3 regions of the Nocardia sp. NPDC057668 genome follow, and region 2 is predicted to be linked to each of the others. Evidence: riboswitches for the same ligand, from Rfam matches in the RefSeq annotation. Region 2 holds a riboswitch; each other region holds the start of a gene.
What was found. Region 2 has a riboswitch for S-adenosylmethionine ahead of ACFVBH_RS28500 (bifunctional o-acetylhomoserine/o-acetylserine sulfhydrylase). Riboswitches for the same ligand answer to the same signal wherever they lie in the genome.
Positions count from the first base shown of each region.

Region 1: another riboswitch for S-adenosylmethionine. It lies ahead of ACFVBH_RS07810 (AfsA-related hotdog domain-containing protein); the one in region 2 lies ahead of ACFVBH_RS28500 (bifunctional o-acetylhomoserine/o-acetylserine sulfhydrylase).
Region 3: another riboswitch for S-adenosylmethionine. It lies ahead of ACFVBH_RS31160 (rhodanese-like domain-containing protein); the one in region 2 lies ahead of ACFVBH_RS28500 (bifunctional o-acetylhomoserine/o-acetylserine sulfhydrylase).

Region 1 covers NZ_JBHVIC010000001.1:1,693,613-1,702,948, reverse strand. The annotation lists gene ACFVBH_RS07850 (TrmH family RNA methyltransferase) at 1-86, shown strand, start outside; gene dapF (diaminopimelate epimerase) at 99-1,016, shown strand; gene hflX (GTPase HflX) at 1,335-2,828, shown strand; gene ACFVBH_RS07835 (lysophospholipid acyltransferase family protein) at 2,963-3,826, shown strand; gene ACFVBH_RS07830 (acyl-CoA dehydrogenase family protein) at 3,988-5,133, shown strand; gene ACFVBH_RS07825 (hypothetical protein) at 5,342-5,878, shown strand; gene ACFVBH_RS07820 (FMN-dependent NADH-azoreductase) at 6,009-6,635, shown strand; gene ACFVBH_RS07815 (MFS transporter) at 6,613-7,839, shown strand; SAM riboswitch class IV at 7,996-8,109, shown strand; gene ACFVBH_RS07810 (AfsA-related hotdog domain-containing protein) at 8,125-8,907, shown strand; gene ACFVBH_RS07805 (HAD-IB family hydrolase) at 8,904-9,336, shown strand, end outside.
Region 2 covers NZ_JBHVIC010000005.1:188,752-198,087, forward strand. The annotation lists gene ACFVBH_RS28480 (BTAD domain-containing putative transcriptional regulator) at 1-2,941, opposite strand, end outside; gene ACFVBH_RS28485 (hypothetical protein) at 3,090-3,749, opposite strand; gene ACFVBH_RS28490 (MFS transporter) at 4,098-5,594, opposite strand; gene ACFVBH_RS28495 (TetR/AcrR family transcriptional regulator) at 5,730-6,425, shown strand; SAM riboswitch class IV at 6,438-6,548, shown strand; gene ACFVBH_RS28500 (bifunctional o-acetylhomoserine/o-acetylserine sulfhydrylase) at 6,644-7,978, shown strand; gene ACFVBH_RS28505 (homoserine O-acetyltransferase) at 8,020-9,129, shown strand; gene ACFVBH_RS28510 (hypothetical protein) at 9,201-9,336, opposite strand, start outside.
Region 3 covers NZ_JBHVIC010000006.1:92,436-101,771, forward strand. The annotation lists gene pta (phosphate acetyltransferase) at 1-1,760, opposite strand, end outside; gene fgd (glucose-6-phosphate dehydrogenase (coenzyme-F420)) at 1,852-2,859, opposite strand; gene ACFVBH_RS31140 (HAD-IIA family hydrolase) at 3,204-4,004, shown strand; gene ACFVBH_RS31145 (MarR family winged helix-turn-helix transcriptional regulator) at 4,026-4,490, opposite strand; gene ACFVBH_RS31150 (DJ-1/PfpI family protein) at 4,520-5,161, opposite strand; gene ACFVBH_RS31155 (O-succinylhomoserine sulfhydrylase) at 5,329-6,543, opposite strand; gene ACFVBH_RS31160 (rhodanese-like domain-containing protein) at 6,540-6,962, opposite strand; SAM riboswitch class IV at 6,978-7,093, opposite strand; gene ACFVBH_RS31165 (hypothetical protein) at 7,144-7,581, opposite strand; gene ACFVBH_RS31170 (FAD-dependent oxidoreductase) at 7,870-9,291, shown strand.

The DNA of each region.
Region 1 (9,336 bases), on a different contig from region 2:
TTCCGACCGACGGCACCCTCGGTGCGCCGTCGGCGGCGGCGGTGGCCCTGTACGAAATTTCCCGGCAGCGCCGGGCGGTGCGGTGAGTGGTGAGGACTATGGCGAACGAGCATGCGGCTGACATCGAATTCAGCAAAGGGCACGGCACCCAGAACGATTTCGTGGTGCTGCCGGACCCCGACGCCTGGCTGGAACTGACCGAATCCCGCGTCCGGGCGCTGTGCGATCGGCAGCGCGGTCTCGGCGCGGACGGCGTCCTGCGCGTGGCCCGCGCGGGCGCGCTCGTCGAGACCGGCGCGCTCCCGGCCCTGCCCGAGGGCGTGAGCGCCGGCGACTGGTTCATGGACTACCGCAACGCCGACGGCTCCATCGCCGAGATGTGCGGCAACGGCGTGCGCGTGTTCGCCCACTACCTGGTCGCCACCGGCCTCGAGTCCCGCACCGAGTTCGTGGTCGGCAGCCGCGCCGGTGCCCGCCCGGTGGTCGTTCACCACGCCGACCCCGTGCACGGCGAGGTGACCGTCGCCATGGGCTGGGTCGGAGTGCTCGGCGCCTCCACGGCCACCCTCGACGGTCGCGAGTTCACCGGCCTCGGCATCGACGTCGGCAACCCCCACCTCGCCTGCGTCGACCCCGCCCTGACCCCGCTGCTGCTGTCCGAGCTGGACCTGACCCACGCTCCCGCCTTCGACCGCACCTTCTTCCCGCACGGTGTCAACGTCGAACTCCTGACCCCCTTGGCCGTCGCCTCCGACGGCCAACGCGGCGTGCACATGCGCGTCTACGAACGCGGTGTAGGCGAAACCCGTTCCTGCGGAACAGGAACCGTGGCCGCCGCTGCCGCCGCCCTGGCCGCCGAAGGCTTCGACCTCGCCACCGACACCGGCCACATCCAGGTCCACATCCCCGGCGGCACGGTCACCGTGGGCATCGAGTCCGGCGCGGCCTGGCTCCGCGGCCCCTCGGTCCTGCTGGCCACCGGAACTCTCGCCGCCAAGTGGTGGCAGGACGCCTGACCCCGCGCACCACCGCCCGGGCACACGTCGACCGCCCGGACTCGGCCCGAGATCGACCGCCTGGTCGACCAGTGCCGACTGGATCCTCGGCGAGGGTCCGGCCGCCCGGTAGGACCGGCTGGGCTTCGACTTTCGGCGAGGGTCCGGCCGCCCGGGCGTTCGGCTGTGCTCGATGTCCCACCGGGGGTCCGGGGGCTCGGCCCCCGGCCTCTTCCCTCTGGGGGCGTGGGGGGCGAAGCCCCCACCGAACCTCGCCCGCGAATCGCGGTGAAATAACCGAATGCGTCATTCGGTTGGTCCGTGGGACCATGGAGGCGTATGAGTAAACAAGAAACGTACGAGTTCACTCCCGCTGAGGAGCACACCGACGACGCCGAGACCGGTTGGTCCGCGTCGCCGACCGTCGGTGAGTTGCAGCTCGAGGAGCGCGCCGCACTGCGCCGCACCGCCGGGCTCTCCACCGAACTCGAGGATGTCACCGAGGTCGAGTACCGGCAGCTGCGTCTCGAGCGCGTCGTGCTGGTCGGCGTCTGGACCGAGGGCACCCCCGCCCAGGTCGAGTCGAGAATGGCCGAGCTGGCCGCCCTCGCCGAGACCGCCGGTTCCGAGGTGCTCGATTCGCTGATCCAGCGCCGCGACAAGCCGGACAAGGCCACCTACATCGGCTCGGGCAAGACCGAGGAACTGCGCGAGATGGTGCTCGAGGTGGGCGCCGACACCGTCATCTGCGACGGTGAACTGTCCCCGGCGCAGCTGGTCGCGCTGGAGAAGGTCGTCAAGGTCAAGGTCATCGACCGCACCGCGCTGATCCTGGACATCTTCGCCCAGCACGCGACCTCGCGTGAGGGCAAGGCCCAGGTCTCGCTCGCCCAGATGGAATACATGCTCCCGCGCCTGCGTGGCTGGGGTGAGTCCATGTCCCGGCAGGCCGGTGGTCGCGCGGGCGGCGCGAACGGCGGCGTGGGTACCCGCGGCCCGGGTGAGACGAAGATCGAGACCGATCGTCGGCGCATTCGCGAACGCATGGCCAAACTGCGCCGTGAGATCCGCGAGATGAAGACGGCCCGTGACACCAAGCGCGCCAAGCGCACCGCCAGCGGCATTCCGCAGGTCGCGATCGTCGGCTACACCAATGCCGGCAAGTCGAGCCTGATGAATTCGCTGACCGGCGCGGGCCTGCTGGTCCAGGACGCGCTCTTCGCCACCCTGGATCCGACGACCCGCAAGGCGGCGCTGGAGGACGGCCGCGAGGTCGTGTTCACCGACACCGTCGGTTTCGTCCGGCATCTGCCGACCCAGCTGGTCGAAGCGTTCCGCTCCACCCTCGAAGAGGTCACCGGCGCGGATCTGCTGCTGCACGTGGTGGACGGTTCCGACCCGCTGCCCGACATGCAGATCAAGGCCGTGCGCGAGGTCATCACCGATGTCCTGCGCGAGACCGGCACCCCGGCCCCGCCGGAGATGCTGGTGGTCAACAAGATCGACGCGCTCGATCCCATGGAGCTCACCCAGCTGCGCGGCTGGCTGCCCGAGGCGTCGTTCGTCTCCGCGCAGACCGGTCAGGGCATCGAGGAGCTGCGCGAACGGCTGGCCACGGCGCTGAACCTCGATGTGGAGGTCAGCGTTCTGCTGCCCTACACCCGCGGTGATCTGCTGGCCCGCATCCACGCGGACGGTCGCATCCTGACCACCGAGCACGAGGAGTCCGGCACCCGGCTGCGAGCGCGGGTGCCACAGTCCCTCGCGGGCGTGCTCGCCGAGTTCGCCTACGCGGGAACGGAATCCGTGGATTCGAGCGAGTCCGCAGACTGATCCCATTCTCGGCCGGCGGCCCCGCGGTGTTGTGACCACCGCGGGGCCGCCGTCCGGTGTGACCCCACACACGGTGCCCCGCACGGGATTTCGTTAGCATTCGGCTATCGAATATCTCTGCAGGGAGGGATGTCTTGTCTCGAAATGACGCCGCCGTGACCGAGCGGCTGACCGACGGTGCGCCGTTGCATGTCGAGTTGACCGAGGGAGATCGCCGGTTGATCGATGTTCTGGTCGCGCCGTCGCGCGCCTGGTTCAGTCCGCGTTTCTACGGACTGGAGAATTTTCCGATCGAGGGCCCGGTGCTCCTGGTCGGCAATCACACGCTCGCGGGCGGCACCGACGCGCCGCTGCTCGCGCACGAGATCCTCGTCAAGCACAACCGGCTGGTGCGGGGCCTGGCCGAGAATGTGCTGATCGATGTCCCGGTGCTGCGCGACGCGCTGCACCACCTGGGGATCGTGCGGGGGAATCGGCACAATTGCACGACGTTGCTGCGTGAGGGCGAGGCCGTCGCGGTCTTCCCCGGGGGCGGCCGCGAGGCCATGCGCGGCAAGGGCCAGAAATACAAGCTGCTGTGGGAGGGCCGGACCGGCTTCGCGCAGATGGCCATCGAAACCGGCGCGCCCATCGTGCCGATCGCCATGATCGGCGGTGACGACATCTTCGACATCGTCTTCGACGGCAACGACGCGGTCATGCGCCCGGTGCGCGGCCTGGTCGAGGCGATGGGCCTGCGCGGCAGCCTGACGCCGCCGCTGATCCGCGGCCTGGGCCCGACCATCATTCCCAAGCCGGAGCGCTTCTATTTCGCCCTGGGCACCCCGATCGACACCGCGCCGTGGCGCGACGCCGTCGACACCGCGGCCGCGGCCGTGGAGTTGCAGGTCGTCGTGCGCAAGGCGGTGGAGGAGGAATTGGGGTTCCTGCTCGGCGAGCGGGATCGCGATCGCGGCCGGAGTCTGCTCGGGCGCACCCTGTCCGCCGTGGGCCTGTGAGCCCGTAGGTTTACCCAGGTTCCCGCCTTCTGGACTGCGGCTTCACCGGTAGGAGTCGCAGTTCGAACCCCTTTCCGGGGGCTTGAAGTTAACAGCCATTCCGTTTTCGAGTACCGTGGACGACATCGGCGATGGGCCGCTGTGGCACTCAGGAGGTTGGCGTGGAACGCACTATTTTCGAACCGGAGCACGAGCTGTTCCGGGAGTCGTTCCGTAAGTTTCTCGATCAGCATGTCGCCCCGAACCACGAGCAGTGGGAGCACGACGGCATCGTCGATCGGGCGGTCTGGCTGGAAGCGGGCAAGCAGGGCTTCCTCGGCATGGCGGTGCCGGAGGAGTTCGGCGGCGGCGGGGTGAAGGACTTCCGCTACAACGCGGTGGTCACCGAGGAGGCCACCTACGGCCAGTACTCCGGCCTGGGCTTCGGGCTGCACAACGACGTCATCGCGCCGTACCTGCTCGAGCTGGCGAACGACGAGCAGAAGGCGCGCTGGCTGCCCGGCTTCTGTACCGGCGAGATCATCACCGCCATCGCCATGACCGAGCCCGGCACCGGCTCGGACCTGCAGGGCATCAAGACCCGTGCGGTCAAGGACGGCGACGACTGGATCCTCAACGGCTCCAAGACCTTCATCACCAACGGCGTCAACGCCGACATCGTGATCGTGGTCGCCCAGACCGATCCGGCCAAGGGCGCCATGGGCTTCTCGCTGCTGGTCGTCGAGCGCGGCATGCCCGGTTTCGAGCGCGGCCGCAATCTCGACAAGATCGGTCTCAAGGCCCAGGACACCGCCGAGCTCTCCTTCCAGGACGTGCGCGTCCCCGGCAAGAACCTGCTCGGCACCGAGGGCCAGGGCTTCGTCCACCTCATGCAGAACCTGCCCCAGGAGCGCCTGTCCATCGCCGTGATGGCCGCGGCCGCGATGGAGGGCTCGCTGCAGGGCACCATCCAGTACGTGCGCGATCGCAAGGCGTTCGGCAAGCCGATCGGCGCGCAGCAGAACACCCGCTTCGTGCTGGCCGAGCTGGCCACCAAGACCACCGCGGTGCGCGTCTTCGTCGACCGCTGCATCGAGCTCCTGAACGCAGAGAAGCTGACGGTCGAAGAGGCCGCGATGGCCAAGTACTGGAGCACCGAGGAACAGCTCGACCTCATCACCAAATGCCTCCAGCTGCACGGCGGCTACGGCTACATGCGCGAATACCCGATCGCCAAGGCCTACATGGACGCTCGCGTGCAGACCATTTACGGCGGCACCACCGAGATCATGAAGGAGATCATCGGCCGCGGCCTGAAGCTGACCTGACCGGCGGGAATTCGACTCCGACCGGCGCCGGACCGGTCGGAGTCAGCGGTCTTGCGGCGGGTCGAAGGCCGATACGGACCAGGTGGTCTCATTTCAGCGACAGTAGTGAGCAGTTAACTGATAGCGAATTAGCATTGCGGTTGGGTCGGGTCCTACCCGATGGAGACAAGCAATGCGTAGAACCCGTGAGATTTTCAGAAACACGCTGGTGGTAGGCATTGCCTCCATCGGTTTCGGGGCCACGCTCGCCCTTGCCCCGGCGGTTCAACCCCTGGCGCACGCGGATGCCGACTACGGCGGAGGCTGCGTCCTGTACGACGGCGACCGTGCAGCGACCATCGACTCGCTGCGATTCCGCTGCGGTCCCGGCCAGCTGGAGGCGCTCTACCGGGACGCTCCGCAGGGCGCGGTGCCCACGGGCGTCAGGAACGGGTGGGTGGCCGAGCCCGCCGATATGCAGGCGTGGTCCCCGGCGCTGTGGATCGGCAAGACGTTCTACACCGGCCCCGACGGCGGGTACCTGCTCAACCGCGTCACCGGCGCGGGCCTCGAGGTCTACCAGGCCGACGTGTACCGGGGTCCCTCGGTGGTGGACGGCGGACCCACCTGGGTCCTGAACTACCGCCCCTCGCCGACCCCGCAACTGTGGGACGAGATCCGCGAAGTCACCCCGGGCGTCTGGTTCGGCTACTCCTACTGGCGTGACGGCCGCGACGCCCAACTGCTGAGCTTCATCCTGACCTGACCTCACCTGACCGACGCACGCCTGCCGCACCCGACCCGCAGACCGGCTTGCGATCACCGCGCACGTAACCCTCGTGGCGGGTGAGTATCCCTTGATAGACGTGGACTCCGTTGTCCACGAAAGGGATTCGATGACCAACCTGCTGCACATCAACGCCTCCGCGCGCGGCGATCTCAGCCAGTCCCGGGCGCTGGCCCGGACTTTCATCGACGGTCTGCTCGCCAGGGACCCGGAGCTGACCGTCGACACCCTCGACCTGTTCGAAGCGAACCTGCCCGAATTCGGCACGCACGCGGCCGAAGCCAAACTCGCCCTGTTCACCGGAAAGGAGCAGACGCCCGAGCAGGTGGCGGCGTGGGAGCGGGCGCGCGCGGTCTTCGACCGCTTCGCGGCCGCGGACCTGTACGTGGTGAACATTCCGATCTGGAACGCGAGCGTGCCCTACGTCTTCAAGCAGTGGGTCGACATCGTCACCCAGCCGGGGTGGGCCTTCGCCTTCGATTCGCAGAGCGGCTACTCGGGCCTGCTCACCGACAAGCGCGCGGTGACCGTCTACACCAGCGGCGTGCACCGGCCCGGCGTGCCGGTGGAGTTCGGCTCCGACTTCGCCACCCCGTTCGTGGCGGACTGGCTGAACTTCGTCGGTATCAAGGACACCGCCGAGATCCGTTTCGCCCCTACGGTTCTGACCGAGGACGCGGCGGCGGGCTTCGCCTCGGCACAGGAGCGCGCGCGTGAGCTCGCCGCCGGATACTGAACCCGCCCGCTGGGCGCCCGCCGCCCGGACCGTCGGGGCCGTCTGCGCGGTGGGCATTCTCGTGGTCGGGCAGCTGTATGTGGTCCTGCCCGTGCTGAATCGGCTCGCGCAGGATTGGGACACCTCCAGATCCGCGGTGACCTGGACGACCACGGCGTTCGGATTGGCCTACGGCGCGGGCTTTCTCGTGACCGGACCGCTCTCGGACCGGTTCGGGCGGCGACCGGTGATCGTGGGCGGCCTGCTGGCCACCGTGGGCGGTTCGCTGATCGTGGCGCTGGCCCCGGGCCTGGCAACCGGCCTGGCGGCGCGGGTGGTGCAGGGGCTGACGGCGTCGTTCTTCGCACCCGCGGCCTTCGCCTATCTCTCCGAACGCATCGCTCCCGAACGCAGAATCTTCGCGCTCACCTGCCTGACGAGCTCCTTCCTCGCCGCCGGTGTGGTGGCGCAGGTGCTCGCGCAGCTGGTGGGCAACGCGTGGGGCTGGCATGCGATATTCGTCACGGGGGCACTGGCTTTCGCGATCTCGGCGGGCGTGCTGCGGTTCGTGCTCGAACCGGGGCCGGAGCGGTCGATCGCACCGGACACGCCCGCGCCGGGTCCGGCCGGGACGCTGCGCGCGGTGTTCGCGCCGTTCGGCGGCCTGCTGCGCCGGCCTCGGCTGGTGCTGCTGTATCTCAGCTGCCTGGCCGTGCTCGGTTCGTTCGTCGGCATCTACACCGGTATCCAGCTGACCCCGCCCGACGGGGTCGGTTCGAGCAACGGCGCGCTGCTGGCGTTGCGCGCCAGTGCGATTCCCGCGATGGTCGCGGTGCCGATCCTGGCGGGCAGACTCGGCGTCATCGCGCCGGCGACCCGGGTGATCGGTGCGCTCGGCATCGCCGGGATCGCGGCGGCGATCACCGCGGTACCGCTGGGCGGTGTCTGGGTGGCGGCCTGGCTGCTGGTGTTCGTGGCGGCCATCGCGGTGGCGGCGCCCGCCGCCGTGCAGGCCATCGCGGCGCAGGCGGGTGCGGCCCGGGGAGCGGCCACCGCGCTCTACACCTTCGCGTTGTTCCTGGGTGCGAGCGCGGGTCCGCAGGTCGCCAATCTTGTTGCGCATAGGGGGTATTCGTCGGTTGCCCTGGCCATCGCCGTCCTGTCGCTGACGGGCGCGGCGCTCGCCGCCGCCTCGACCGGGGTGCGGTCGGCCGTTCCGGTCTGAGGTGCTCCGAGTGCATGTCACCGCAGGCTCGGCGTCGCGCCGGAACCGGTTTTCGGCGGGGGCCAGTGGCGTCCCCCGTTCCGCCGGAGCTGGTTTCGACCACGCTGGTTTGAATCATTGTTGGTAATACGCAGTGCCACATAAGTTTTCGATCACGGTCATGAGTTCCAGCGACAAGCCCCGGCTTGCTGGGCGGCAACCCTCCAGTGGCGGCGGGGTGCTCCGGGTGACGACCGGATGGCGGCGAACGCGTCGCCATAAGCGTCTTCGCTCTCGGAGGAAACAATGTCTGTAGCCCAACTCTCTTCGGCGACCCCGGAAACCGCTACCCTGCGCGAAGTGGTGCTGGTGGCGGATCGATTCCGTGGTCTCGCGGTGGACAATCGGGCGTTCACGGTCTCCGGTCTGGTGGCCGTGCTGCGGAGCGGGGGATTGCGGGAAGCGGCCGAGCCGCTCATCGTTCGGATCGGGCAGGGGATCACCCGGCACGACCTGGACTACATCGAGCACGTGGCGGCCATTCACGCGCCCGCCGGGTTGCGAGTCCTCGACGCGGTCGCCGAGCCGGCGCCGCGGCATCAGGTGCACAAGTACCAGAACTCGAATGTGTTGCTGGCCAACCTGGTTCAGGATTCAGCGACCGAGTTCAGTGCCGATCTGCGCATCCACGGCGACAACGAGCTGCTGCTGGATCATCAGACCGGTGAGCACGTGCAGGGCATCGTCATCGTGGAGGCGGTGCGCCAGCTGTTCCTCGGGGCGTTCGAACTCGAGTACGGCCGGCGCTGGCCGGAGCAGCATTTCTACATCGTCTGGAATAGCATCGAGCTGAACTTCACCTCGTTCCTGTTCCCGCTGCCGGGCACCCTGCACGCGGTTCTCACCCCGATCTCGATCGAGGATCCGGCCAAGCTGGAGTTCTCGATCGAGGTGCGGGTGCGCCAGGCCGGGAACGACGTCGCCGACGCCCGCATCGCGTACGCGGCGCTGCCCAACGATCGCATCAGCCGGATCGAGCGGCACAAGGCCGCCAAGGCCATCGCCGCGCACCTGAACGAGGTCGCGTGAGCGCCGGTGCGCCGGTGCGCGCGGCGGCGTTCTTCGACGTCGATGAAACCCTCATCACCGTCAAGAGCATGTTCACGTTCCTGCGCTTCTGGCTCGCCGAGCACGGGGATGACGGCGCGCGCTACGCGCGCGTCGCCGGTGAGATCAAGGAGCGCGCGGCGGCGGGTGTGCCGCGCGAGGAGGTGAACCGGCACTACTACCGCGCCTATCGCGGGGTTCCGGGTGCGGAACTGGCCGAGGCCGGTCAGCGCTGGTTCGCCGAGTTCGAGTCCGGCGGTGCGGCGTACTACACCGATGCGGTGGAAGCGCTTCGTGCACATCGGGAATCGGGTGTGACGACCGTGCTGCTGTCGGGTTCGTTCGCCGCGGCCATCGCCCCGGTCGCCGCGGCGCTGGGTGCGGACCGGCTCATCGCCACCGTCCCGGTGG
Region 2 (9,336 bases):
GCCGCAGGGACCGGGCGGCCGCGTCGTTGCCGCCGTGTGCCAGTGCGCCGACCAGCTCGCAGCGGGCCTCCAGGATGGCGGTCCCGGCGGCCCGGTCGGAGCCGTCCTCGGGGTGGCCGGCGAGGGCGTGCAGTTCCAGGGCCGCCTGCCACAGCGGCGTGGCCTCGGCGAAGGCCCGGCGGGCGACGCTGTGGCGGGCCGCGGTCACCACGTGGCCGAGAGCCGCGTCGGGATGCACCGCGTCGCCGCCCGCCAGCGCGTGACGGGCGAGCGCGTGCACATCGGGCGCCGCCGCCCGGGCCGCCACCCGCAGGGCGTCCCCGTGCATCCGGGCGCGCCGGAAGGCCGGAATCCCGGAGTAGACGGCGTCGCGAATCAGCGCGTGCCCGAAGCGGATTCGACGGCCCTCGGTGCGCAGCAGTCCCGCCGCCACGACCGTGTCCACCAGATCGGCCAGCGCGTCCTCGTTCTCGTCGAGCAGCACCGGCAGTACGCCGAACTCGGCGGTCTCGCCCCACACCGCCAACAGCCGCAACATCCGCGCCGCCGCGTCCGGCAGCCGGGCGATCCTGCGGTGCAGCACATCCCGCACCCCCGGCGGCACCCCGAGCAGATCCCCCTCCGCCGCCGCGAGTTTCGCCAGCTCGACCACGAACAGCGGATTGCCCCCGGTCCGCGCGCACACCAGCCGCACGGTGTCCTCGTCCATCCCGGTCAGCCCCGCCCCCTCCGCGACCGCCCGCACCGACCCGGCGTCGAGCCCACCGAGCCGACACCGCCCCACGGTCACCGCCGCCAATGCCGCCGAGGTGGCCCGTATCTCGTCCCGCACCTCCGACCCCCGCACCGTGACCGCGAACAACACCGGCGCCCCCGCCGTCCAAGCCACCACCTGCCGCAACATCTGCAAGGTCGCCCCGTCCGCCCGGTGCACGTCCTCCACCACGACCACGACCGGCTGCCGCCGCCCCCACCACGCACACCGCCCCGCCACCGTCCGAGCCAACCCGAACGCCGTGTCCCCCGCCGCCCCGCGATCCGAGTCGATTCCTCCGCCCAGCGAACGAGATCCCGAATCTCGAACCGCGCCTGCGATGTATCGATCCGCGCGAGTGGGCTCCGGCCCACCACTCGAGGTGGGTCGACCGACGCCCGCATCCGATGCGACGCTCGGGATACCCCTTGCCTGAACAGCAGCCTGTTCCACGGTTGGCTCGGCGTTCGAAACTCCACCCGCACCATGGGCAACCCGGCCAACGCGAGAGAGATCCGCCTCGCCGTCACTGGAGACGAATCCGTCACCACGCGCACTCGCCTCCGCACCACCGGCATTCGGGGTCTCGCCGTCGACCTCCGGAGCCGGGTACGACAGACCGACAGGCTCCGACTCCCCGCGAGCCCGCACAGCTGTGACGGGGGTCGTCCTCGTCGACTCCAACTCTGCTGCCACATAGAACAACTCGTCGTGGATCTGCTGCCAGGCCCAGCCGGCAGGTGCGCCGTCGACCTCCGGGCAGCTGCCAACCGCCACCCGCCAGCCCGCCTCGGACAGGTCCCCGACTACCGAACCGACGAGGGTCGACTTGCCCGCTCCCGCTTCACCTTCGATCCAGACGAGTCGCGCTCCACCCCGGGCCGCTTCGCGGGCGGCGGCGTGCAGGACGGCGCGCTGTGCGGCGTAGCCGACCATCGCACCCGGACGCACGCGTGGGCGGTCTCCGAACGAAGCGGTGGTGTTCACCTCGAGGGCGGGGGTGAACAACAGGGCCGACTGGCTCGGCGAGCCGATGGTTTCGGGCTTCGTCCCAGGCGGTGACTCTGCAGGGGTGACCGCCGCTTCCTCCGAACCTGCGGACTCCGTCTCCCGCAGGATCGCGGGATCTTCTGTCGGCGAGGCGGTGTCTTCCGATCCCGAGCGGATGACGCGGCCCGGCCCGGTCGCCGCTCCCTGCTCCGGAAAGACGGGGATCGGCAGCTGTCCGGGCACCGGCGACTGCACGGTGGCGGATCCCGGAGGCGCGGGGTCATCGGGCGGTGTGGCGGGATGCGGCTCCGTGTGAGCCGCGATGGGATCCGAAACCGGCTCGAGCCCGGGCGGACTCGAAGCCCCGCGGATGATCGGCGGTGCGGCGGGGTCGGCCGTCCCTCGGGCCGGGCCCGTCGGCGCCCGGGGCGCCGGCTGCGGCAGTAGGGCCGGATCGTGGGCCAGGATCGCCGACTCGAGGGCGCGCAGGGGTGGGCCGGGGTCTATGCCGAAATCGGTGTGGAGGGTGGTGCGGGCGCGGCGCAGGACGGCCAGGGCCTCCAGCTGGCGGCCCAGGCGGTAGTGGGCCAGGGCCAGCAGGCGGACGGCTTCCTCGCGGCCGGGTTGTTCGTGGAGCAGGCGGGGCAGGGTGGCGGCGACGTCGCCGGGGCGGTCCAGGTCCAGAGCTGCCTGCGCGCGCTGTTCCATTGCGGTCCAGCGCATATCGGTGACGCGGGTGATCTCGGCGGCGACCCAGGCGGCATCGGCGCAGGCGGCGTAGGCCGGGCCGCGCCACAGGGCGAGCGCGGTGTCCAGGAGACGATGGCGGGTGTCGGGGTCCGTGTGGCCCGCCGCGTCGGCGAACAGCCGCTCGAAGTGCCAGACGTCGACGGCGGCGGCGGGCAGCTGGAGCGCGTAGCCGGGGGTCCGCGACACCACGACGCGGGCGGGCGCCCGGGCGGGTCGTTCGGGTTCGAGCGCGCGCCGCAGGTGCGAGATGTGCGCCTGCAAGGACCCGGCCGCCTTGGGCGGCGGCGCGCCCGCCCACAGATCGTCGATCAGCCGATCGGCCGACACGACCTCCCCGCCCGCCGCCACCAGCCGCGCCAGCACCGCGCCCTGCATCGGCCCGCGCAACACCGCGGGCCGCCCGTCCACCCGGACACACAGCGCCCCGAGCAGTTCCACGATCACCACGGCTGAAGCATCGCGCGCCCAGCCGATTTCGCAACCCCAACGGCAACGGCCCCGCGCGCGAGGTTGCCCAGTACCCGGGGATCGCGCGACCCGAGCCATCACACGGAAGGCACGCGCGAGCCCGGCCGGCCGAAAACGGCACCCTCACTCAGGAACTCATCGCCGCCCGCGGCGTGCTCGCGTCCGTGTCCCGCAGCGCCCGCACCCCGGCGAACGCCACGACGAGACCCACCGCGATCGTGCCGGGAATGATCCACAGGCCCTCCGCGCCCGGCAGCCCTTCGGCCGCGCCCATCACCAGCACCGACACCACGAGCACCGCCGCCGCGGGCCGGGCCAGCAGGGTGTTCGGGGCCGCGAACGCGCAGCCCGCCAGCAGCAGGAAGCCGACGAGGAAGCAGGCCGCGAGCGGCCCGTTCACCGGCATGGCCGCGGTCTCGATGGCGTGCTGTTCGTGATGGGACAGCCGGGGAGCCACGAACGCCTCGTGATAGCCCCCGATCGGAATGGCCACGGCCAGACCGGCATACAGCAGTGCGCGGGTGACGGCGGCCAGTCGCGCGATGCTCGGCCGGCCGAGCGAGTGCCAGGCCGCGGTCACCAGCGGCAGGCCGGCGGCCATGAGGACCGCGCCCGCGCTGAAGCTCACGTGCGCCGCGACCCAGGTCGCCGCCTGCTCGGACTCCTCGGAGTGCCGCAGCGGGTGCAGCGCGTTGCCGATCGCGAACAGCACACCGCCCCCGATCAATGCGTATGCCCGCCAGCGGAAGTCGCTGTCGGTCGCCGGTAGTTCTGTGGTGATGCTCATGCGACCCACCATGAGCCGCCCCTGTTGACCACGACTTGCGATCGACTTGCGGCCCCGCCGCGGCTCGCGACCGGTCTCCCGTGGACCGATCGGCCACGTGGCCGCCTCCCCGTGTTCGATCAACTCCAGATCGGCGAGCTTGTCGATGCCCGCGGCGGTCGGGAGATCGCAGGGAAGTGCGTGGATCCTGCCGCCCCGTGCCTGATCCGGGCGGCGGCTTCGATGCGCCGCGCCGCGTCACTGCCGTTGCGGCCCGTCCCCGAAGCCTCGCCCCGTCACGGCGCGAATCCGTGACGGGACGAGGGATCGGTGCCCACGGGCCTCCACCATCGACGGCCGGCGCCGACCTCAGACGCCCGCGTGCACCGGGCGTTCCGAGCCCTCGAGCAGGTTCGACGGCTTGTCCCGAATCATGAAGGCGATCACCGGGATCGCGATCACGAAGAACACCGCGCCCAGGTAGAAGGCCACGTCGTAACTGTGGATCGCGGCCCGCGCCGCCAGGTTGTCGACCGTCGGATTGTCGGTGGCGTACCGCTCGGCGGCCTGCACCGCGATCGTGGTGAGCAGCGCGACGCCGATGGACCCGCCGACCTGCTGCGCGGCGTTGAGCAGCGCACTGGCCACACCGGAGTCCTCGTCGTCGACCTGGTGCAGCGCGGTGGTCTGCATGCAGACGAACAGCGGGCCCATGCCGAGCGCGATCAGCGTCATCGCGGGCAGCACGACCGCGGCGTAGCTGGAACCGAAGTCGAGTTGCGCCATGTACACGAGGCCGGACGCCCCGAGCACCGCACCGGCCAGCATGAGCGGGCGCGGCCCGAGCTTGGGCAGCAGCACGCTGGTGATGCCCGCGGAGATCGTGATGCCCAGCGGGAACGGCATGAACGCGAAACCGGTCTTCAGCGCGGAGTACCCCAGGGTCATCTGCATGTAGAAGCTCAGGTTCAGGAACATGGCGAACATGGCGATCGGCACCAGCAGCGCCACGAGGAACGACCCGCCGCGATTGATCTCACCCGGAATACGCAGCGGCAGCAGCGGATTCGAGCTGCGATATTCGATGAAAACGAACAGCGCCAGCAGCACCGCGCCGCCGGCGAGCAGCCCGAGGGTCGAGGCGGCCAGCCAGCCGTCCTCGGCGGCGCGGCTGAAGCCGTACACCACCGCGACCAGGCCGAGGGTGCCGGTGATCGCACCCGGCAGGTCGTATCCGCCGGTCCGCGGGGCCGGTACGTCCCGGACCACGAAGGCGAGCGCGCCCAGCACGGCGAGCAGCGCGATCGGGGTGTTCACCAGCAGGCACCAGCGCCAGCTGGCGTATTCGGTCAGCGCGCCGCCCGCGATGAGGCCGATGGCCGCGCCGCCCGCCGAGACCCCGGCGAAGACGCCGAACGCTTTGGCCCGCTCCTTGGCCTCGGTGAAGGTCACCGACACCAGGGACAGCGCCGCCGGGGCGAGCAGCGCCGCGAAAGCGCCCTGCAGACCACGCCCGGCGAACAGCTGTGCGCCGTTCTGCGCGAGCCCGGCCAGTGCGGAGGCCAGTGCGAAACCGACCAGGCCGGCGATGAAGACGCGCCGGCGGCCGAGATAGTCCGCCAGACGGCCGCCGAGCAGCAGCAGTCCGCCGAAGATCAGCGTGTACGCCGTCAGGACCCATTGCTTGTTGCCGTCACTGATGCCCAGGTCCTGCTGGGCGAAGGGCAGCGAAATGGTGACGATGGTGGCGTCGAGCACCACGATCAGCTGCGCGACGGCGATGACGCCGAGGGCCCACCATCGCGCGGAATTTTTTGTCTCACTTGATATTTCGTCAGGTTCGAGCGTTGCCGTCCCGCCGGTCATACCTACTCCTCGATTGCTCCGAACAGCCGAGCCCATCGTGGCATCATGCGACAATTGGCGTCAAGAGAAAAATGTCCGACTGCGACAGTTGGCGTACATGGACAGCATTGCTCGGGTCCGCGCTACCATCGGGACATGTTCGAGCCGTCATCGCCGACCGCCCGCACGGGACTGCGCGAGCGAAAGAAGCAGCAGACCCGCACCCGGGTCATCGACGTGGCGCTGCGCCTGTGCGACGAGCACGGCTTCGACGCCACCACGGTCGAACAGATCGCCGATGCCGCCGATGTCTCCCCGCGCACCGTGAACAGGTATTTCGACAGCAAGGAAGACATCGTCATCGCGCCGATCGAGGATTTCGGCGGCACGCTGGCGGACAATCTGCGCCGACAGCCCGTCACGGGCAATGAACTCCAGGCGCTACTGAACAGCTACCTGGAGATGATCGAGGGCATCATCGACCGCGACGAACCGCTGCCGTTCCGCTGGTTCCAGCAGATGCAGAACATCATTCGGCACTCCCCCGCCGTGCGCGCCCGCAGTCTCGACGCCGCGGACTACAAGATGCGCGAGACCTCGACCGTGCTCGGCGAACGGCTCGGCACCGGGCCGGATTCACTGCACGTGCGGCTCATCACCGGCACCTGGCACGCCATCATGCGGGCCGGGGTGGAGTGCGAGGCCGAGCTCGAGAGCTGCGACGGGGTGCTGGCCGACTCCGCGCGCGCCATGGCCGACGCGGTGGTCACCGCCTATCACGAGTTCGTCCGTATTTGCGCCGTTCCGAGTGTGGGTAACCCCATTGCCGACATCGCGGCCGAGCACCGTTAGAATCCCGAAACAGGTCAAGAGCATCAGCGCCAAGCCCCGGCTCGCTGATCGGCAACCCTCCAGCTGCGGTGGGGTGCTCCGGGTGAAGACCGGGCGCTCGAAGGCCGAGCGCAAGCGCACTGTAGGAGGCACCGAGATGTGTTGTTGTCGAAGCCAATTCGCCTTCCGATAACCCAAGCCTTCCGCCGTATACGGCGATTCTTCCTGGAGCAGTAATCATGAGTGACTCGACCGCGCCCGCTGCCAACCTCGATCCCGCGAACTGGTCCTTCGAGACCAAGCAGATCCACGCCGGGCAGGCCCCCGATCCGGCCACGGGCGCGCGCGCCCTGCCGATCTACCAGACGACCTCGTACGCCTTCCGCGACACCGATCACGCGGCGGCGCTGTTCGGCCTGGCCGAGCCGGGCAACATCTACACCCGCATCATGAACCCCACCCAGGACGCGGTGGAGCAGCGCGTGGCCGCCCTCGAGGGCGGCGTCGCGGCGCTGCTGGTGTCGTCGGGCCAGGCCGCGGAGACCTACGCGATCCTGAACATCGCCGAGGCCGGCGACCACATCGTGTCCAGCCCGCACCTGTACGGCGGCACCTACAACCTCTTCCACTACTCGCTGCCCAAGCTCGGCATCGAGGTCAGCTTCGTCGAGGATCCGGACGATCTGGCGCAGTGGGAAGCCGCGGTCCGGCCCAACACCAAGGCTTTCTACGGTGAGACGGTCGCCAACCCGAGCAGCTCGATCTTCGACATCGAGGGCATCGCGGGCATCGCGCACGCGGCCGGCGTTCCGCTGATCGTGGACAACACCGTCGCCACCCCGTACCTGATCCAGCCGCTGAAGCACGGCGCGGACATCGTCGTGCACTCGGCGACCAAGTACCTGGGCGGCCACGGTTCGGCCGTCGCGGGCGTCATCGTGGACGGCGGCACCTTCGACTGGACCGTGACCGACGCCGACGGCAAGCCCCGCTTCCCCGGCTTCACCACCGCGGACCCGAGCTACCACGGTGTGGTGTTCGCCGACCTGGGCGCTCCGGCGTACGCGCTCAAGGCGCGCGTGCAGTTGCTGCGCGATCTCGGCGCGGCGGTCTCGCCGTTCAACGCCTTCCTGATCAGCCAGGGCATCGAGACGCTCAGCCTGCGGGTCGAGCGGCACGTGGCCAACGCCCAGGCCGTCGCGGAGTTCCTGAGCGGGCACGACGCGGTGGAGTCCGTGTACTACGCGGGCCTGCCCGACTCCCCCTGGTTCGAGCGTGGCAAACAGCTGGCACCGAAGGGCGTGAGCGCCATCGTGTCGTTCGAGCTGGCCGGTGGTGTCGATGCGGGCAAGAAGTTCGTGGACGCGCTGGTCCTGCACAGCCATGTCGCTAACATCGGGGATGTGCGCTCGCTCGTGATTCATCCGGCTTCGACCACCCACTCCCAGCTGACTCCCGAAGAGCAGCTCGCGTCCGGCGTCACCCCTGGTCTGGTGCGTTTGGCCGTGGGTATCGAAGGTATCGACGACATCCTGGCGGATTTGCGCGCGGGACTGATTGCGGCAGCGAGCTGATAGTGAGCATTGAATCGAGCACCTCTCGTCCAGCGGCGGACATCTTGCTGCCGCCGCCCGACGGGACGCTCTGCACCATTGCGATCGGGGAGGTCCGGCTCGAGAACGGCGCCGTCATCCCCGACGCGAGCCTGGCGGTGCAGCGGTGGGGCGAACTCTCGGCGAACGCGGATAACGTCATCCTCGTCGAGCACGCCCTCACCGGCGATTCACATGTGGTCGGCCCCGCCGACGTGCAGCACGCCCAGCCCGGCTGGTGGGACGGCATCGTCGGCGAGGGCGCGGCGGTCGACACCCGCGAATGGTGTGTCATCGCCACGAACGTGCTCGGCGGCTGCAAGGGCAGCACCGGACCGGCGTCGCTCGCCGCGGACGGAAAGCCCTGGGGCGCACGCTTTCCCGAGATCAGCATTCGCGATCAGGTAACCGCGGAGGCGCAGTTGCTCGATCTGCTCGGCATCTACCGGCTGGCCTCGGTCGTCGGCGGGTCGATGGGCGGCATGCGGGTGCTGGAGTGGATGGTCGGCTATCCCGAGCGGGTCGGGTCGGCCCTGGTGCTGGCGGTGGGCGCGCGTGCCACCGCAGATCAGATCGGAACCCAGACCACCCAGATCGCGGCCATCCGGTCCGATCCGGACTGGCAGGGCGGGGCCTATCACGGCACCGGCACCGCGCCGATGACCGGTATGGGCATCGCGCGGCGGATCGCGCATCTGACCTACCGGACCGAGGGCGAGCTCGACCACCGCTTCGAGAACCGCGCCCAGGGCGACGAGAACCCTTGGGACGGTGGGCGTTACGCGGTGCAGAGCTACCTGGAGTACCAGGCCGACAAGCTCATCTCGCGGTTCGACCCGGCCACCTACGTGTTGCTCACCGAGGCCATGAACCGGCACGACGTCGGCCGCGGGCGCGGCGGCATCGAGGCGGCGCTGGGCTCCACCACGGTGCCGTGTGTGGTCGGCGGCGTGGACTCGGATCGGCTGTATCCGCTGCGCACGCAGCAGGAACTGGCTGATCTACTACCCGGGTGCAAGGGGTTGGAGATCGTGCGTTCCCGTGACGGGCACGACGGATTCCTCACCGAGACCGAAGCGGTGGGCAAACTCATGGTGCAGACCATGGAGCTGGCCCGGGCCGCACGCCGTTAGTTGCGGTAGCAAAGCTCTAAACAAATGATCCCCCGGGAGCGCCTGCTGCCGGGGGATTGCTGTATCGAGTCTCAGACCTCGGTGAGGCGGCGGCCGAGTTCGCGGCGCAGTACTTCTTGATCGGGCAAACGGTGCAGGACACGGAGTACGGCGGGGCGAAGTTCGCGCTGTTCCTCGAGAGAGAGCAGGCCGACCAGGTCCCGCAGT
Region 3 (9,336 bases), on a different contig from region 2:
GTGCCCTCGCGCACCTTCTCCACATCGGCGCCCGAACCGGATTCGCCGGTCGAGTAGGACAGCATCGCGATCCGCGGATCGATGCCGAACTGGGCGGCGGTGCGCGCGGAGGAGATGGCGATGTCGGCCAGCTGATCGGCGGTCGGATCCGGCACGACGGCGCAGTCGCCGTAGGCCAGCACCCGGTCGGCCAGGCACATCAGGAACACGCTCGACACCGTGGAGACGCCGGGCGTGGTCTTGATGATCTCGAAGGAGGGGCGGATGGTGTGCGCGGTGGTGTGCGCCGCGCCGGACACCATGCCGTCGGCGACCCCCATGTGCACCATCATGGTGCCGAAATACGAGATGTCGCCCATGGTTTCGCGGGCGCGGTCGACCGTCATGCCCTTGTGGGCGCGCAGGCGCGCGTATTCCTCGGCGAACTCGTCGCGCAGCGGGCAGGTACGCGGATCCAGCACCTCGGCGGCCTCGATGTCCACGCCGAGTTCCGCGGCCCGGCCGCGCACGGCGGCCTCGTCACCCAGGATGGTGAGATCGGCGATCTTGCGCTGCAGCACCCGCCCGGCGGCCCGCAGGATGCGATCGTCGTCGCCCTCGGGCAGCACGATGCGCTTGCGGTCGTTGCGCGCGCGCTCGATGAGCTGGTACTCGAACATCTGCGGGGTGACGATGTTCGGGATGGGAATCTCGATCTGCCGCAGCAGTTCCCGGCCGTCGACCCGCTCCTCCATGAGCGCCAGCGCGGTGTCCACCTTGCGGATGCTGGACAGCGAGACCCGCCCGCGGGTGTGCACCGCGGCCTTGGCGGTCTCGAAGGTGCCCAGATCGGTGGCCAGGATCGGCAGTCTGGGCTTGAGGCCGCGCATCAGCCGGGCCACCGACTCCGGCGGCTTCATGCCGCCGTTCATGATGATTCCCGCCAGCGACGGGAAACCTTCCGCCTCATGGGCGTTCACCATCGCCAGCAGCACGTCCGAACGGTCGCCGGGGGTGATGACCGCGACGCCTTCGCTGAGCCGCTCCAGAATGTGCTCGATGGTCATGCCGCCGATGATCACGTCCAGGGCTTCGCGGTGCAGCAGTTCCGGGTCGCCGCTGTAGATCTCGCCGCCGATGGCCGCGCACAGCTCCTCCATGGTGGGGGCCTGCAGCAGCGGCACCTCCGGCAGGGTCCAGGACGGCACGGCGCACGCCTTGCGCAGCGCCTCGGTGTCGGCCTCGAGTTGCTCGGGCGCACAGCGATTGGCCACCACGGCCACCAATTTGGCGTGCTCGGAAACGAGTTCGGTGCGGCACAGCTCGACCAGCTGGGCCAGTTCGGCCGGGGTGCGGCCCAGCCCGCGCACGACCAGCAGCACGGGCGCGCCGAGGTTCACCGCGATGCGGGCGTTGAAGCGCAGTTCGCTGGGGCTGGCGACGTCGGTGTAGTCGCTGCCCAGGATGAGCACGGCATCGCACTGTTTGGTCATGGCGTGATAGCGCATGACGATCTCGCTGATGGCCGCGTCCGGGTCGGCGTGCACCTGCTCGTAGGTGACGCCGATGGACTGCTCGTAGTCGTCATCGGCGGTGGAGTGCTCGAGCAGCAGTTCGAGGATGTAGTCGCGCTCGGTGGCCGAGCGGGTGATGGGCCGGAACACCCCGACCCTGGGTGTGGTGGCGGCCATCGCCTGCAGCACGCCGAGTGCCACCGTCGACTTGCCGGTGTCGCCCTCGGGCGACGCGATGTACACACTGGAGACCGGTGCAGCAGCCATGATCCAGAGCCTACCGACCGTTAAGTCCCGATTCGGGCGACTATGGCACGCAGGTGTCGCGTGCCACAGCCCCGAACGGCCGCGCGAACGATCAGAGCGCGCGCAGGCGCGGCGCCAGATCGCGCTGGAACAGATCCAGGAATCGCCGCTGATCGTGACCCGGCGCGTGGAACACCAGGTGGTTCAGGCCCGCGTCCAGGTACGGCTTGATCAGCTCGACGGCCTCGTCCGGATCGCTGGCCACGATCCAGCGCTTGGCGATCTGCTCGATCGGCAGCGCGTCGGCAGCGGCCTCCATCTCGATGGGATCGGTGATGGAGTGCTTCTGCTCCGCGGTCAGCGAGAGCGGGGCCCAGAAGCGCGTATTCTCCAGCGCCAGTGCGGGATCGGTGTCGTAGGAGATCTTGATCTCGATCATCCGGTCGATGTCCTCGACCGTGCGCCCGGCCTTGGCCGCGCCCTCGGCCACCGCGGGCATCAGCTTCTCGGTGTACAGGTCCATGCCCTTGCCCGAGGTGCAGATGAAACCGTCGCCGGCGCGACCCGCGTACCGGGCCACCAGCGGGCCGCCCGCCGCGATGTAGACCGGGATGCCGCCCTTGGGCACGTCGTAGATCGACGCCCCGACGGTCCGGTAGTACTCGCCGTCGAAGTCGACGCGATCACCCGTCCACAGCGCGCGCATGAGATCCACCGACTCGCGCAGGCGCGCGAACCGCTCCTTGAACTCCGGCCATTCGCCCTGGTACCCGGTGGCGATCTCGTTGAGCGCCTCGCCGCTGCCGACCCCGAGCATGATTCGCTCGGGGTACAGGCAGCCCATGGTCGCGAACGCCTGCGCGATGACCGCCGGGTTGTAGCGGAAGGTCGGGGTCAGCACGGAGGTGCCGAGCTGAATGCGCTTGGTGCGCTCGCCCACCGCGGCCATCCAGGCCAGGGAGAAGGGCGCGTGCCCGCCGTTGTGCCGCCAAGGCTGGAAATGATCGCTGACGGTGGCGCTGTCGAGGCCGTGCTCCTCGGCCGCCACCGCGATCTCCACCAGTTCCCGCGGGCCGAATTGTTCCGCCGACGCCTTGTATCCGAGTTTGAGGTCTGTCACCGCGCCACTCCTGTCGCCTTGTTGCGCTCGTTGTGCGGGCCAACCTCCCGCTGCCGGCCGCCCGGGACGCGACGTTGTCGTCGCGCCGGGCGGCTTACCTTCGCACGATAGTTCCGCCCCGGGCCCCGGTGTGCCGGGGGTCGCACCCGAGTGCTGCAACCGGCGCGGTCAGCGACCGTATTCCGGCTGCCGCACCTGGCGATTCGCCGTCGGCGACAGGTCCGGCCGTCGCTCCCGCGCCGCGGGCTGCCGAAATATCGCACGGTCGGCGGCAAGAGTGAAGAACGAGACAAAACCGGCCGCGCACGGGCGCAGCTACGCGGGGGCAAATTAGACTCGGGTCCGTGACCTCCACCGAAGAGCCGATCCTGTCCTATCTCACCGATATGGACGGCGTGCTGGTGCACGAGAACCACATGGTGCCCGGCGCCGACGAGTTCCTGGCCGAGTTGCGCGCCAACGAGATTCCGTTCCTGGTGCTCACCAACAACTCCATCTACACCGCCCGCGATCTGCAGGCCCGCCTCCGGCACACCGGCCTGGAGATCCCCATCGAGTCCATCTGGACCTCGGCGCTGGCGACCGCGACCTTCCTCAACGACCAGCGACCCAACGGAACCGCCTATGTCGTGGGCGAATCCGGGCTCACGACCGCACTGCACGAGATCGGCTACGTGCTGACCGACAGCGAGCCGGACTACGTGGTGCTCGGCGAGACCCGCACGTACTCGTTCGAGGCCATCACCACCGCCATCCGGCTGATCTCGGCGGGAGCGCGCTTCATCGCCACCAACCCCGACGCCACCGGCCCCTCGCGGGAGGGCATCCTGCCCGCCACCGGGTCGGTCGCCGCGCTGATCACCCGGGCCACCGGCAAAGAGCCGTACTACGTGGGCAAACCCAATCCGCTGATGATGCGCTCGGCGCTGCGCCGCATCGACGCACACTCGCAGTCCACGCTCATGATCGGCGACCGGATGGACACCGACATCATCTCCGGGCTGGAAGCCGGACTGCGCACGATCCTGGTGACCACGGGCATCTCCACCCACTCCACGGTGGAGCAGTACCCCTACCGGCCCACCGCGATCCTGCACTCGGTCGCCGATCTGATCGGTAAGACCAAGGCGCCCTTCGACGCCTGAGGGTCGGCCGCCGGGCGGCGCCTAGCTCGGCGGCCGGGGCTGCTCGGCTTCGAGAGCGTCCAACGCCGCGGAGAGCGTGGTGAGCGCGTCGACGATCTCGGCGAAGCGCTCGCGACCCAGCCGCGCGCCCAGTCGCGCCGAGATGTCCGCGTGCTGCGGGTGAATCCGGCGCACCGCCTCCCGACCGGCATCGGTGGCGGCCACGAGTTTGGCGCGCCGGTGCAACGGATTCGGCCGATACTCGGCGAAACCCTTGTCCACCAGCAGATCCGCTATGCGCTGCACGCTCTGGCGCGTGATACCCATCGCCCGCGCGATGCCGGCCACCGGCAGCGGCTCGCGCAGCACCGCGCCCAGCACCTGCCACCAGGCGGCGGTGAGCCCGGCCGGCCCGGCCAATTCCTCTGCGATGGCGAGGAATTGGCCGTTGAGCTTGAACGAGGTGATGGCCGCCGTACTGAACAGTTCCTGTTCGGGGCTCGTCATTGCTGTTCCCGTCGTGCGGAGGGTCTCCCCTAGGTGGTGGCGGCCGCCGCGCGGCTCTGTTCGTAGTCGGCCAGCGCGAAGAAGCCGGCCGGATCATTGTGGCCGTAGAGCCGATGCCAGGCGTCGAGCACGTGCGGTTCGAAGATGTCGAGCCGCGCGAAGATGGCGTGCGCGAAGTCGACCGGGGTGATACCGCTGGCGGTGATGAGATCGGCGTCGATGACCGCGGGCTCGTAGACGAAGCCCTTGCCGCCCGAATACTCGGTCATGGCAAGGTATTCCGCCGCGTTGCTGGTGTGCTTGCGCTCGTCGAGCAGCCCCTCGACCGCCATGCCCCAGGTCGCGCCGCAGATGGCCGCGACCGGAACCCCCGCCGCCAGGAACTCGCGCGCCGTGCGACCGAAGGCGGCCAGATCGCCGCGCTCCCAGGTCTCCGAACCGGGCAGGATCAGCATCTCGCTCATCGCCGGGGTCAGGTCGGCCAGCGTCAGGTCGGGCGTGACGCGCAGCCCGCCCATCGAGACCACCGGATCGGCGGTGAGCCCGACGGTGCGGACCTGCCAGGCGCCGGGCTCGCGGTGCCACAGCGTGCGGTTGATATGCGCGGTGGCGTGCCCGACCTCCCAATCGGCGAAGGTGTCGTAAACGGCCAGGTGCACTGTCTTTGCCATGACAGTATCCTGTCATGTTTGACAGGATGCTGTCAATACTCGAGGCGTGAATCGCCGCAACCTGCGGAAACATCCCACTGGAACGGCGAAGGGGCCGGAACCCTGACGGATCCGGCCCCTTCGGCCCGACTGTTCGAGCGGATCGGCTCGAGGCTTTCGCCGGCGGATCAGCCCAGCGCGCGATCCAGATCCGCGATCAGATCCTCGACGTCCTCGAGGCCGATCGAGATGCGCACCACGCCATCGGTGATACCGATGGCCGCGCGTCCCTCCGGGCCCATGGCCCGGTGCGTGGTGGTCGCCGGATGCGTGATCAGCGTCTTGGCATCGCCGAGGTTGTTCGAGATGTCGATGATCCGCAGCCCGTTCAGCACCTCGAACGCACGCTTCTTGGCCGCCTCCGGCGCCGCCTTCAGCTCGAAGGTCACCACCGTTCCGCCGCCGGACATCTGCGCCTGCGCCAGGTCGTACTGCGGATGCGACTTCAGGAACGGGTACTTCACCCAGGCCACCGCCGGATGCTGTTCCAGGAACTCCGCGATGCGCAGCGCCGAGTCGTTGGACTGGCGCACCCGCAGCGGCATGGTCTCCAGACCCTTGAGCAGCGTCCAGGCGTTGAACGGGCTCAGCGCCGGACCCGTATGGCGCATAAGGTTTTTCACCGGGCCGTCGATGTACTCGTGCGAGCCCAGGATCGCGCCGCCGAGCACCCGGCCCTGACCGTCGATGTGCTTGGTGCCGGAGTAGACCAGCACGTCCGCGCCGAGCTCGAACCCGCGCTGCAGCAGCGGGGTCGCGAACACGTTGTCCAGCACCACCTTCGCGCCCGCGGCGTGCGCCAGATCCACCACCGCGCGCACGTCCACCAGGGACTGCATCGGGTTGGACGGGGTCTCGAAGAACACGGCCTGGGTCGGCACCGAGAGCGCCTCGGTCCACTGGTCCAGATCCTCGCCGTCGACGAAGATGGTCTCCACGCCCCAGCGCGGCAGGATCTCGTTGGCCACCACGAAGCAGGAGCCGAACAGGCTGCGCGCGGCGACCAGGCGGTCACCGTTGCCCAGCAGCGCGGCCAGGGCGGTGAAGACCGCGGACATGCCGCTGGCGGTCGCGAAAGCCGCTTCGGCGCCGTCGATCAGGGCCAGCCTGTCCTCGAACATGGCGACCGTGGGATTGCCGTAGCGCGAGTACACGAAGTGCTCGATATCGCCGGTGAAGGACGCCTCGGCGGCCTCGGCGCTCTCGTAGACGAAGCCCGAGGACAGGTACAGCGCCTCGGAGGTCTCCTCGAAACCCGAGCGCCGCAGACCGCCGCGCACACTGAGCGTGGCCGGGCCGACGCCCTCGGGCAGCGGCTTGTCGAACGCGCCACCGGTGATCATGACTGCCTCCACGGAAGTCCGTCCGCGCGCCAGCCCTCGACGCCGCGGTGTCCCTGCGCGTCGAGCGCGCCCTCGAAACCCTCGAGCACATTGAACGAAGGAGCCAGCCCGAGCGCGGTCGCCGCGGTGGCCGCCCCGATGGAGCGCTGCCCGGAACGACAGATGAAGATCACCGGCGCGTCCGAGTCCGCGGCCCGATCGGCCAGCACCTCGCGGAGCTGATCGACGAACCGGGCATTGCGCGCGCCGCTGGTGTCGACCCATTCGATCAACGCCGTCGGGCGGCCGATGCCGCTGGTGTCGGGCACGCCCACGAAACGCCATTCGGCTTCGGTGCGCACATCCACCAGCACCGCATCCGGGTTGTCGCGCAACAGTTCCCACGCCTGCGTCGGCGTGATGTCACCCGCGTAGCTCACTTCGAACCTCCTGTGAATCCGCACTTGCCGCACCGTTGCCCGATGCGCGGCCAGGTCGTCACCCGGAGCACCCCACCGCGGAGGAGGGTTGCCGACCAGCCAGCCGGGGCTTGGCGCTGGTACTCATGACCTGGGTTGAGATTGACCGACATGTGGCCTCACTGTCAAACCATGATCCAGGTCAGGAATTGCACACCAGCCAGGCGCCGTCGTTCTTGGTGAAAGTCCAGGTCGAGGTGGAATCGCGGTCGTCCGAGCGCCAGGTCACCTGGGCCGTGGCGCGCTCACCCTCGATATTGGTGTCGGTCACCCGCACAATCGTGGATTTTCCGGCCTTTTCGCCCTCCGCCGGACGCATCGGGGAGCGCTGTTCGTCGAAGCCGGGGCACGCGGTCGACGGATCGAGGACGTCGGTGCCGCTGCGGGATTCGATGAAATTTCGGGCGGCGATGCCCAGCCGGTCCTTGTCTGTGACATTCTTCTCAGCCGGCGACAGCAGCGCCGACGCCACGATGCCGATCACCACCAGAACCGTGATGCCGATGGCGATCAGGAACGGCAGCATGGTTCTGGACTCGCGCTGATCGATGCGTTCGGGCTGGTCCTCGTCCTCGCTCATGACTTGATCATGCCTGGTCGAGACGGGTGTCCCGGCGGCGACACCGGCCCGCGCGCGGGGAGAGCATTCCCACAGTTCACCGCACCGGCGCGGGGAGTGGCGGCCGCCACCGATAGAATCGGCGCAATTCCCCCGCGAGGCCGGGAATGGCAGTACAGAGCAGCAACGCTGCAGCTTCGGGGGCCGTAGGGTGGTTCACTCGAAGCCAGGGCGTCAACTTAGCCTAAGCTAAGAACGACGGCTGAGACTTGACGGCAAGATAGTTTTCGACCAAAGGGTGCGCGAAGAATGACCGAACAGCTTGCGGGAACCGATGCAGCGACCCGCCCGCTTCGCATTGCGATCGTGGGCGCGGGCCCGGCCGGAATCTACGCCGCCGACGCGCTGATGAAGTCCGATACCCCCGCCGGTTTCGACGGGGTGAGCATCGACCTGTACGAGCGCATGCCCGCGCCGTTCGGTCTGATCCGCTACGGCGTCGCGCCCGATCATCCGCGCATCAAGGGCATCATCACCGCCCTGCACAAGGTCCTGGACAAGCCGCAGGTCCGCCTGCTCGGCAACATCGACTACGGCGTCGACATCACCCTGGAAGACCTGCGCTCGTTCTACGACGCGGTCATCTTCTCCACCGGCGCCAACGCCGACCGCGCGCTCGAGATCCCGGGCATCGACCTGGACGGCAGCTTCGGCGCGGCCGACTTCGTCTCCTGGTACGACGGCCACCCGGACGTGCCCCGCGAATGGCCGCTGCACGCGGAGAAGGTCGCGGTCCTGGGCGTCGGCAACGTCGCCCTCGACGTCGCGCGCGTGCTCGCCAAGACCGGCGACGAACTGCTGCCGACCGAGATCCCGCCGAACGTCTACGACGGTCTCAAGGAGAACAAGGCCGTGGAGGTGCACGTCTTCGGGCGTCGCGGTCCCGCGCAGGCCAAGTTCACCCCGCTCGAGCTGCGCGAGCTGGATCACTCCCCGACCATCGAGGTCATCGTCGATCCCGAGGACATCGACTACGACGAGGGTTCCGAAGCCGCGCGCCGCCACTCCAAGCAGGTCGACATGATCTGCAACACCCTCGAGCAGTGGGCCATCCGCGACGTCGGCAACCGCCCGCACAAGCTCTTCCTGCACTTCTTCGAGAACCCGGCCGAGATCCTGGGCGACGCCGACGGCAAGGTCGTGGGCCTGCGCACCGAGCGCACCGCCCTGGACGGCACCGGCAACGTCAAGGGCACCGGCGAGTTCAAGGACTTCGACGTCACCGCGATCTACCGCGCCGTCGGGTACCTGTCGCAGAACATCCCCTCGCTGCCCTTCGACGAGCAGGCGGGCACCGTGCCCAACGAGGCCGGTCGCGTGCTCGGCAACGAGGACGCCGACGGCGCCGAGCGCTACGTGCCGCAGACCTACGTCACCGGCTGGATCAAGCGCGGCCCGGTCGGCCTCATCGGCCACACCAAGGGCGACGCCAACGAGACCATCGCCTGCCTGCTCGACGATGTCGCGAACTTCGTCCCGGCCCCCAAGCCGGAACTGGACGCGGTCACCGAGTTCCTCGAGGGCAAGGGCATCCCCTTCACCACCTGGGCCGGCTGGTACCGCCTCGACGCGCACGAGCGCGCCCTGGGCGAGCCCGAGGGCCGCGAGCGCGTGAAGGTCGTCGAGCGCGAGGACATGCTGCGCGCCAGCGAGCCGGACAAGGTTTCCTGATCCACCGCTTCCCGGACGCAGTTTCCTGACCGCCTGACCTGGCCG